One region of the Pseudoalteromonas sp. SG43-1 genome, then DNA from elsewhere that is predicted to be linked to it. Evidence: predicted binding sites of a transcription regulator. Region 1 holds the regulator's gene; each other region holds the start of a gene.
The links. Region 1 encodes sigma-54, which starts transcription at its own class of promoters, with help from an activator protein. Its sites were predicted from a motif close to GTTGGCACGNNNNTNGNNT; they were not measured.
Positions count from the first base shown of each region.

Region 2: a site for sigma-54 is predicted at 1,973-1,991, ahead of H5159_RS04855 (EF-hand domain-containing protein). Genes of this name have one in related genera too.
Region 3: a site for sigma-54 is predicted at 1,633-1,651, ahead of H5159_RS18905 (EF-hand domain-containing protein). Genes of this name have one in related genera too.

Region 1 is NZ_JACJFD010000001.1:306,152-309,433, reverse strand. Features, by position in the region: gene lptA (lipopolysaccharide transport periplasmic protein LptA) at 1-477, shown strand, start outside; gene lptB (LPS export ABC transporter ATP-binding protein) at 474-1,199, shown strand; gene H5159_RS01410 (RNA polymerase factor sigma-54) at 1,269-2,768, shown strand; gene hpf (ribosome hibernation promoting factor) at 2,795-3,082, shown strand; gene ptsN (PTS IIA-like nitrogen regulatory protein PtsN) at 3,087-3,282, shown strand, end outside.
Region 2 is NZ_JACJFD010000004.1:367-3,648, forward strand. Features, by position in the region: gene rluB (23S rRNA pseudouridine(2605) synthase RluB) at 1-671, opposite strand, end outside; gene scpB (SMC-Scp complex subunit ScpB) at 668-1,258, opposite strand; gene H5159_RS04855 (EF-hand domain-containing protein) at 1,410-1,931, opposite strand; gene H5159_RS04860 (hypothetical protein) at 2,159-2,590, opposite strand; gene xthA (exodeoxyribonuclease III) at 2,831-3,282, shown strand, end outside.
Region 3 is NZ_JACJFD010000035.1:25,705-28,986, reverse strand. Features, by position in the region: gene H5159_RS18910 (sensor histidine kinase KdpD) at 1-1,356, opposite strand, end outside; gene H5159_RS18905 (EF-hand domain-containing protein) at 1,687-1,920, shown strand; gene H5159_RS18900 (hypothetical protein) at 1,945-2,172, shown strand; gene H5159_RS18895 (EF-hand domain-containing protein) at 2,359-2,595, shown strand; gene H5159_RS18890 (calcium-binding protein) at 2,605-2,841, shown strand; gene H5159_RS21115 (energy transducer TonB) at 2,898-3,128, opposite strand; gene H5159_RS21110 (hypothetical protein) at 3,147-3,282, opposite strand, start outside.

The sequences.
Region 1 (3,282 bases):
GAGCAAAACACGCAACCTGCTGCCAATCAAATTTCAATAAGTGCCGACAAGCAAGAAGGTCAATTGAAAGCTAATGTGGGTATTTTTGAGAAAAACGTTGAGATTATTCACGGTAATCGCCGCATTACAGCCGATCGCCTAGAAGTACACAAACGTGATGAACTTGGTGATAATAAACAATTATTAATTGCCACAGGTAGCCCTGCGCACTTTGAAGAAAAGCAATCAGACGGCACGACTATGAGCGCCAGTGCTGACGAAGTACGTTATGATGTATCTAAGCGTTTTTTAACGCTTGTTGGTAATGCACAAGTTTCGCAAGCCGGACAAAAAATAAATGCTAAAAGCATTACCTACGACATAGAGCAGCAGCTCATCAGTGCCGAAAAAGATGAAAACTCAACTGACCGCGTTCACACAATTTTAGTACCGATCGAAGCTAAAAAAAGTAAAAAAGGCGATAAAGGTCAACCATGAGCACATTAAAAGCAGAACTATTGGCAAAAAGCTATAAAGGTCGTGAAGTTGTAAAAAACGTCGGCCTTGAAGTACAAGCTGGCAGTATAGTTGGCTTACTTGGCCCTAACGGTGCTGGTAAAACAACGACTTTTTATATGATTGTAGGGCTTGTTCCTAGCGACAAAGGTAAAATATCTATTGATGATAACGATATTACTCTTTTACCTATGCATAGTCGTGCTAGATTAGGCATAGGCTACTTACCACAAGAGTCATCGATTTTTAGAAAGCTGACTGTTTATCAAAACTTAATGGCCATTTTAGAAACACGCAAAGAACTAAATAAACAAGCCAGAGAAGACACGCTCAATAACTTATTAGATGAATTTAGCATACAACACATTCGTGATAGCCAAGGTATGGCATTATCGGGTGGAGAACGTCGTCGTGTAGAAATAGCACGAGCGCTGGCAGCAGATCCTAAATTTATATTACTGGATGAACCGTTTGCCGGTGTTGACCCTATTTCGGTATTAGATATAAAGAAAATAATAGAACATCTTAAAAATCGTGGGATTGGTGTATTAATTACCGACCATAACGTAAGAGAGACCCTTGATGTTTGTGAAAAAGCCTACATTGTTTCTCATGGGGAGCTGATTGCATCAGGTACTCCAGAACACGTATTAAATGATAAAACAGTACGCGATGTTTACTTAGGCGAGCAATTTAGGCTGTAACATTTACGCCATGTCTTTAAGCATCTGCTAGTATTAATTATAACAACATAAAAGGATTGTTAGAGATACATGAGGCAATCACTACAGCTGCGCATGGGCCAGCAACTTACAATGACTCCACAGTTGCAACAAGCTATTCGTTTGTTGCAACTCAGTACATTGGATCTCCAGCAAGAAATACAAGAAGCTCTCGACAGTAATCCACTATTAGAGGTTGAAGAGGCAGACTATTCCGAAGACGCTGCTGGTAAAAACGAGCAAAAAGCTGATACCGATGACATAACTGTTAGCGCATCTGCTGATGATGCTCCGAGCGAATATGAACAAGATACTGGTGAAGCACTTGCAAAAGACACGCTAAGTGACGACATGGCTATGGATGTTAGTTGGGATGAGTACATGAGTGCCGCTCCTGCAGCCTCATCAGGTCCAATGCCCGAAGACGAATCAATATACCAAGGCGCCTCTACTGAAACGCTCCATGAGTATTTAATGTGGCAATTACAACTAACGCCATTTAGCCCTACAGACGAAGCTATTGCTATTGCTATTGTAGAAGCTGTCGATGATTCAGGTATTTTAACACTAAGCTGCGAAGAGATTTTAGAAAGCTTTAATCAAGAAAACGAAGATGATAACGAAGTCGAACTTGATGAAATTGAAGCGGTATTAAAACGCATCCAACTGTTTGATCCTGTTGGTATTGCTGCACGTAGTTTACAAGAGTGTTTGTGTATTCAGCTTAATCAATTTGATAAAGAAACACCTTATATTAATGAAACGAAAATGATTTTAACCGAGCATATTGATCTATTAGCAGCTCGCGACTATCGTACATTAATGAAAAAAACTAAGCTCAAAGAAGAAGAGCTTAAAGAAGTAATGACACTAATACATACTCTCAACCCAAAACCTGCAGATACTATTGTAAGGGAAGAATCTGAGTATGTTATTCCTGATGTGTCAGTTAAAAAAATTAAAGGCCGCTGGGTTGTCGAATTAAACCCAGATAGCATGCCTAAAATTCGTGTTAATAGCCAATACGCAGCAATGTCTCGCACTGTAAAATCAAGTGGCGACAGCCAGTTTATTCGCTCACATTTACAAGAAGCTAAATGGTTTATTAAAAGCTTAGAAAGTAGAAACGACACGCTATTAAAAGTTACTAATTGTATTGTTAAGCAACAACAAGGCTTTTTTGAACATGGCCCTGAAGCCATGAAACCAATGGTTTTAAATGATGTGGCTGAAATGGTAGAAATGCACGAATCGACAATTTCGCGTGTTACTACTCAAAAGTACATGCATACACCCCGTGGTATATTTGAGCTTAAATATTTTTTCTCAAGCCATGTAAGTACTGAAAACGGTGGTGAATGTTCATCTACAGCAATACGTGCGCTTATCCGAAAATTAATCGCAGCAGAAAACTCAGCAAAACCATTGAGTGATAGCAAAATAGCGGATATATTGGCTGAGCAAGGAATTAAAGTAGCGAGACGTACAATCGCAAAATACCGCGAATCTCTTGCTATTCCACCGTCAAATCAGCGTAAAAGTCTGATTTAAGACGCTAAACTAAGAGGGTAATGCTTATGCAACTAAACTTAACTGGTCGTCACGTAGAATTAACCGATTCACTAAGAGACTATATTAATACTAAATTTGCGAAGCTTGAAAGACACTCTGATCATATTAATAATGTTCATGTCATTCTCGATGTAGAAAAATTAAATCAAAAAGCAGAAGCCACAATACACGTAAGCGGTGCTGAGCTATTTGCCTCTACAGAACATCAAGATATGTATGCCGCTATTGACTCGTTGATCGACAAGCTCGATCGCCAAGTAATCAAACACAAAGAGAAGCTTGCTCGACACTAATATGATGAAATTAAGTTCACTTATATGCCAGGACTGCAGCAAAGCTGCGGTCCTTTTTAATAGCAAAAAAAGAATTTTAGAGTTCATTAGCGAACTTGCTCACGACAAACTTCCGTATTTACCGCAACAAGATATTCTTAATGCTTTAATGAGCAGAGAGAAATTAGGTAGTACAGGTATAGGGCGTGGCATTGCTATTC
Region 2 (3,282 bases), on a different contig from region 1:
TTATCAAGCTCTAGTTTACCGTAACGAATACGAATAAGACGAGATACTTCCGCATCTTGAGACTGCCATAAACGACGAACTTCACGGTTACGTCCTTCATTTAACGTTACGTTAAACCATCGGTTAACGCCTTCACCACCCATAGGGGTTACAGTCGTGAATTTGGCTGGACCATCTTCAAGCTCAACACCGCGTAGTAAGTTTTTAACCGTTTCATTGGTTACTTCACCAAATACACGCGCAGAGTATTCACGCTCTACTTCATAGCTTGGGTGCATTAAACGGTTTGCCAGTTCACCATCGTTTGTAAAGAGCATCAAACCTGATGTATTAACGTCTAGTCGACCAACCGCAATCCAGCGATCGCCATCAATACGCGGAAGTCGATCAAATACAGTACGACGTCCTTCTGGATCTTTACGTGTGCTTAACTCACCTTCGGGTTTGTTATACATAATCACACGACAGATTCTATCTGCTTTTTCTTCAATCTTTACAGTGTGCCCGTCAACACGAATCAAATCGGTTTCTTCAACACGGTCACCTAACTTTGCCACTTTACCGTTTACACTAACGCGGTTTGCGTCAATGTATTTTTCCATTTCACGGCGTGAGCCTACGCCTGCACGGGCTAAGACTTTTTGTAACTTTTCACCTTGTATAATACTCATTCGGATGGTTCTCTCACAGAAGGATCGCTCAATAACTGGTTAATTTTACTTTGCTGCTCTGTTGGCAGCGCAGGTAAGTTTTCAAGTCCAGTTAACGAAAAATAATCTAAAAATTGTTTAGTAGTTGCATATAAAGCCGGCTTACCCGGAACCTCTTTATGCCCTACCACTTTAACCCAATCTCTTTCGAGTAGGGTTTTAATAATATTCGAACCCGTAGTAACACCCCTTACTTGCTCAATTTCACCGCGCGTAATGGGCTGCCTATATGCAATAAGTGATAATGTTTCCAGTAAAGCACGTGAGTATTTTGGTGCGCGTTCTTGCCACAAGTTATTTAACCAAGGGCTTAAACTACTACATGCCTGAAAACGATACCCACTACCAACTTCAACTAAGCGAATACCACGAGTTTGAAAATGTTCTTGTATTGTATCTATTGCGTCGTTTATTCGCGCCATAGAAATAGCTAAATCTATTAATACAGTATCTTTAAGGTGGCGTTTACTCACAGGCTTATCTGCAACAAAAATAGCTGCTTCAATGATCTCAACTAGTTGTTCATCACTAATTCGCCGACCCGCCATACACACTCTTAACAAATAAAAATACACAGCCATCTATTATGACAGAACAACACCAAACTAGGAAAATATATCTACTAAATAACTAGATTTTAAATACAAAAAAGCCAGTGATTATCACTGGCTTCTAATTTACTCTTTAAAACAACAAATATTAGCTGTGTTTAATGGCTTCTAATGCATCATCTTCAGCTACTGCGTTACCGTATTTTTTAATGTAACCCATAAACTCGCTTTTACTGATGCGCTTATCTTGGTTTTTATCCATGTAACCAAAGTGATTTGAAATATCATCATCGTTACCTTCAACTACCGAAATATAGCCATTACTGTCGTTATCTAAGCTTGAAAAGCTGCTTTCAATTTTATCGAATTTAGCGATTTCAGCTTTAAATGCCGACTCACTTACTTCAGAATCAGTGGCTACTTTACCATTGTTTAACTTCATGTAAGTGTTGAATTCTTTGCGGCTAATTTCGTTATCCATATTGGTATCAATATTTGAAAAATGGCCCCAAATGCTATCGTCATCAGCTTCAACTTTTGAGATGTAGCCATCGCTGTCATTATCTAAACTTGCAAAGTCACTGTCTATTCTTTCAAGACCCTGATTAGATGAACAAGCCGCTAGGCTTAATGATGCTAAAATAGTGGCTGCTAATGTTAACTTTTTCATAAGACGTATCCTTCGTAATTAATTAAATGTCACTTTAACTAATACAAATCCAATGCCAATAATAGTTAACTTATAAGAATCAATAACTTAATCTTGGTTGGTGCATTTATTGAACAGTTTCAACAAGTTAAGCTTGCAAGCTTTGCAAACAACCTTGTAATTTTTGCAAAAAAATACCCGGTAAAAAACCAGGTATCTCAATTTTAGTTATATAGTTCAGCTAATAATTAGATTGCTGCGTTTTGGTAGCGTTTAACAAACTCAGTAACGTTTTGACCATTACATTTTAATGAGTTTAAGTTACCAATTTTTTGACGAACAGGTGCTAAACCTTGTTTTAAAGCCGTCATACATAATTGAGTTTCTTGTTGAGCGTCTTTTGCAAATACTTCTACTTTCTCAACTGATGCGTTGCTTAATGTCGTTTTTTTAGCAATATCGCGAATATCTTCACCATTACATAAAATGCTTTTAGAAAAACGAGATAAGTAAACACCGTGCTGAGCAGCTTCTTTACGAGCAACACTAAAGCCTTCGTTTGCGCTTAGTACACATAACTTAGACTCAATTTTATTATCTTGACTGAAGTAAGTATTGCTTTGTGCTGAAGCAGTTGCAGATGCTAATAAAGCAGTAGCTAAAAGTAGTTGTGTTTTCATGAGAGATCCTATTTGAACGAGCTAAACAAGTGAATTTCGCGCATTATATATTCAATAAAGTTAAGTTCAATTGAATTTTTTATTTATTTAAAAAATTAATACTGCATTTACAATGTTTAAACTTTACTCACCAATTGATCAACATTTGTGCAGCTATTTTCTCATTTCAGTCATGTTATGTACGCGTATTTACTGATACAATTTAATTCATTAAATAGATCCAATTTTAAGGTAAATTTTATGAAAGTGATTTCTTTCAATATCAATGGTCTGCGTGCTCGTCTTCACCAATTACAAGCAATTATCGACAAACATCAACCAGACGTTATTGGTTTGCAAGAGATTAAAGTTCATGACGAAGCATTCCCACTAGAAGATGTACAAAAAATGGGATATCACGTCTACTTTCATGGCCAAAAAGCCCATTATGGCGTAGCTATGTTATGCAAAAAAGAGCCTAAATCGGTCTTAAAAGGCTTTGCTACCGATACAGAGGAATCGCAAAAACGCATGATAAGCGTCACTGTTGAACAAGATAACGGTCGCGACCTTACCGTCATGAATGGCTATTTCCCACAAGGTGAAAATATTAATCACGAAACTAAATTTCCTTATAAACGACAATTTTATAAAGATTTGATGACACACCTTGAAACCAACCACACCCCCGGTCAAGACGTCATTGTTATGGG
Region 3 (3,282 bases), on a different contig from region 1:
AGACTCTTTTACAATAGTTAAGCCCAGCCCACTGCCTTGCAGCGTAACATTTTTACTGTGTTTACCTTGATAAAATGCGCTGAAAATTTGAGTTTTTTCTTGCTCTTTAATACCGCACCCTCTATCGAGCACAGCGATACAAAGTTGATTTTGCTCAAGCGCTAAATTAATAGTAACGCTTTGCTTATCTTCTGAAAATTTTAAGCCATTTGAGATAAGCTGAATTAAAATCATCTCAATAAGCTCACTAGGTAAAGCAAGCGGTTTATTTGGTAAGTCATTTTTCCATTGCAGAGCCTGCTCACGCGCACTTAAGCGATGCTCAAAATGGCTATTTATTTTATTAATAAGGAGACTAAATTCAACTTCGCTTAAGCTGTCTTTACTGGTGCGAATCGCATTATAACTCAGCAAACTGTCAATCATTGTGCGAAGGCGCACCATAGATTGACTAATGAGCTCAAGCACTGCTTTTTGCTCAGCAGTAATTGGGCCTACTATTTCATCAGTTAATAAGTCAGTGCCTTCAACCATTGAAGCAAGCGGCGTTTTTAGCTCATGGGTGACATGGCGTAAAAAAGTATCTTTTTGCTGCTCAAGCATATGTAGTTGCTCTTGCACCCACTGAAGCTTCTCTCCTAGCTCAACTAGCTCAGCGGAACCTTTAACTGATATTTTTTGCTGCCAATGTCCCTGTCCTAACTTATCAATAACCGTGGTTAACCCTTTTAGTCGCCCACTTATGCGCCATAAAAAACCACCACCTACAATTAAAGTAAGTGGAATAAGTGCCACCAGCCAGTTTATAAATGAGGCTTGCAAGCTTGTCAGCTCATTTTGGTTATTGGTAATTTGCGCTTCGTTTTTATCACGTAACCATAAAGTAAGTTCAGCGACTAAATCGCTCACTGGCACAAACAACTCAGCTTGCTGTTGTTTTTGCTCAACCAATTCAACATGCGCAGTTTGTAAGGTGGTATATAAGCGTTGCCATTGGTGGGTATAATCTTTATTCATGTTTACAAATTTAAGCTCATCAATGCTTTGCAGGGATGATTGCCATTTATCAACAATGAGCTTATCAAGCGATTCACTTTTTAATACCCAGTTTTGCCTAGTGGCCCGCTCAAGACTGTTGAGTTCTTGTTTTAGAGTATTAAACGATTTAGTAACTTGGTAATTGTTACTCACAATACTTTGAGTAATAGCTAATTGCTTGTTAAGCGCATTTAAAAATACAATCACCACTATAGAAAGCGGGAGTAGTGAAAGCAGCATACTCATTGCAAATTGCCCGATTAAATTAGGCCGCCAGTTAAGCATTGCTTGGTATTTTTTAGCTATGGTTGCTGGCATTTCGTTTAGTCCTTTTAAATTAAGCGTTCTATTATTAAGTGCTTACCTTATACACTAGCTGAACCAGCAATTATATTTAATACGATTAACAGCCAGTGCTACAAAAACAATGTGTCGCCAAATAGAGACAGCGTAAGCCATTGATTTTAAGAACATCTCTTTAACCTCGCTACATAGTGTTGCAAAAGACATACAAAAATTACAATAAACCCCGTAAAAAATTCTCACTCCCCTCAAGTTAAAACGCTAAGCATTTGAAAATTAATAATAATTATTATTGGCATCATTTTTGTAATGCTGTTACTAACTTTAATCAATAAGGAAATAATTATGAACAAACGCATTTTAGTAGTTTCATCATTACTGGCTTTAGGCTTTTTAGGCGCTAATGCACACGCAATGGACGTTCACGCGACTTTTAACGAACTTGATAAAGACAGTAACGGCACATTAAGTGAAGCCGAAGCAGGTGAAGATGCTGTGTTACACGAGAATTTTTCTCAAATTGATACTAATCAAGATGGGCAATTGTCGCTAGATGAATTCAAAAAATTTATTCAATAAACTCATTTAATAAGGAACGTGATTATGAAACAACTTATAGCCGCTTTTTCATTAATGTTTTTAGCAATTAGTGCCACCGTAATTGCATCGCCAACAAATGTGCGTTTTGCCCACTTAGATAAAGACATGGACGGACAAATATCAATTGCAGAAGCAAAGGAAGACAAGGAAGTAATGAGACAATTTGCCGACTTAGATGAAGACGGTGATGAAAAGGTCTCAAAAAAAGAATTTGAAAGCTTTAAACCTTAATGAGTAATTACTGATTAAGCTTTACTTAAGCTTGTTATAGGTAAACTGGAATTAAAAGCATTTGCCATAATCCCTGAGGGAGTGTGTAAAAGGATTTAATGTTGGGAGTTAAATTACGGCAAGTGCTTTTTCCTTTTCACTTTATTTTAGCCACAAACTTTAAATACATCTTTTGGAAGGAACACCATGAAGATACTTCCCCTTACTATAAGCATCTTAATGCTATTAAGCTTTGATGCCGCTGCACTTGATGTAAAGCAACGCTTTGATCACCTCGATAGCGACAAAAGTGGCTATTTAACGCATGACGAACTTGATCCCCAACCACAACTATTAAACACATTTGTAAAATGGGACAAAAACCAAGATAACCAAATTTCGTTAATCGAATTTAAAAATTACCTTACCAATAACCTCTACTGAGTATTTTTCATGAAAAAAACAAGCTATATAGCGCTTTTTGCGTTTAGTATTTTTAGCACATTAGGCTTTGCTGCAAGCAACAATGTTGCAGAGCAATTTGAAAAACTTGATAGAAACCAGGATGGTTTTTTAACACGTTCAGAAACCGCTGTAGACCCCGCTTTGTGGTCTCGATTTTCAAGCTATGATCAAGACAAAGACGGCAAGCTAACGCTAAGTGAATACAGTTTATATGCAAGTAAGTAGTCTTATAGCTAGGTACACAAACACCTAGCTTATTATATTTATACTATTAATTACGTTCAGACTTTATTTTTAGAACAATGCGCTAAGTACTCTGCATCAGTAGGTTTTGGGCTCACCATAAAATCCATTTTGAGATAAGTTAGAATCGGTTGCTTACTCGTATTTTCAACTGTCGGTTTCCAGCGCCATAAACCCACAGCAGCTGCCGCATCAATATCAAACACGCCCTCAGGGTAAGACGAGACAACCTTATACCCTTGGACTTCACCTTGTGAATTAATTAACATAGCAAACTCAACACAGCCTTAAATACTTTTCTTTGCAGCTTCTATCTGACATCGCGGCTCAACTCTTTTAGCAACATCCCAGTATTCACCTACCTTACTTCGCAGTTCAGGACTTGATAAATCAATAAAACTCGGCATTTCATCGTTTACTTGT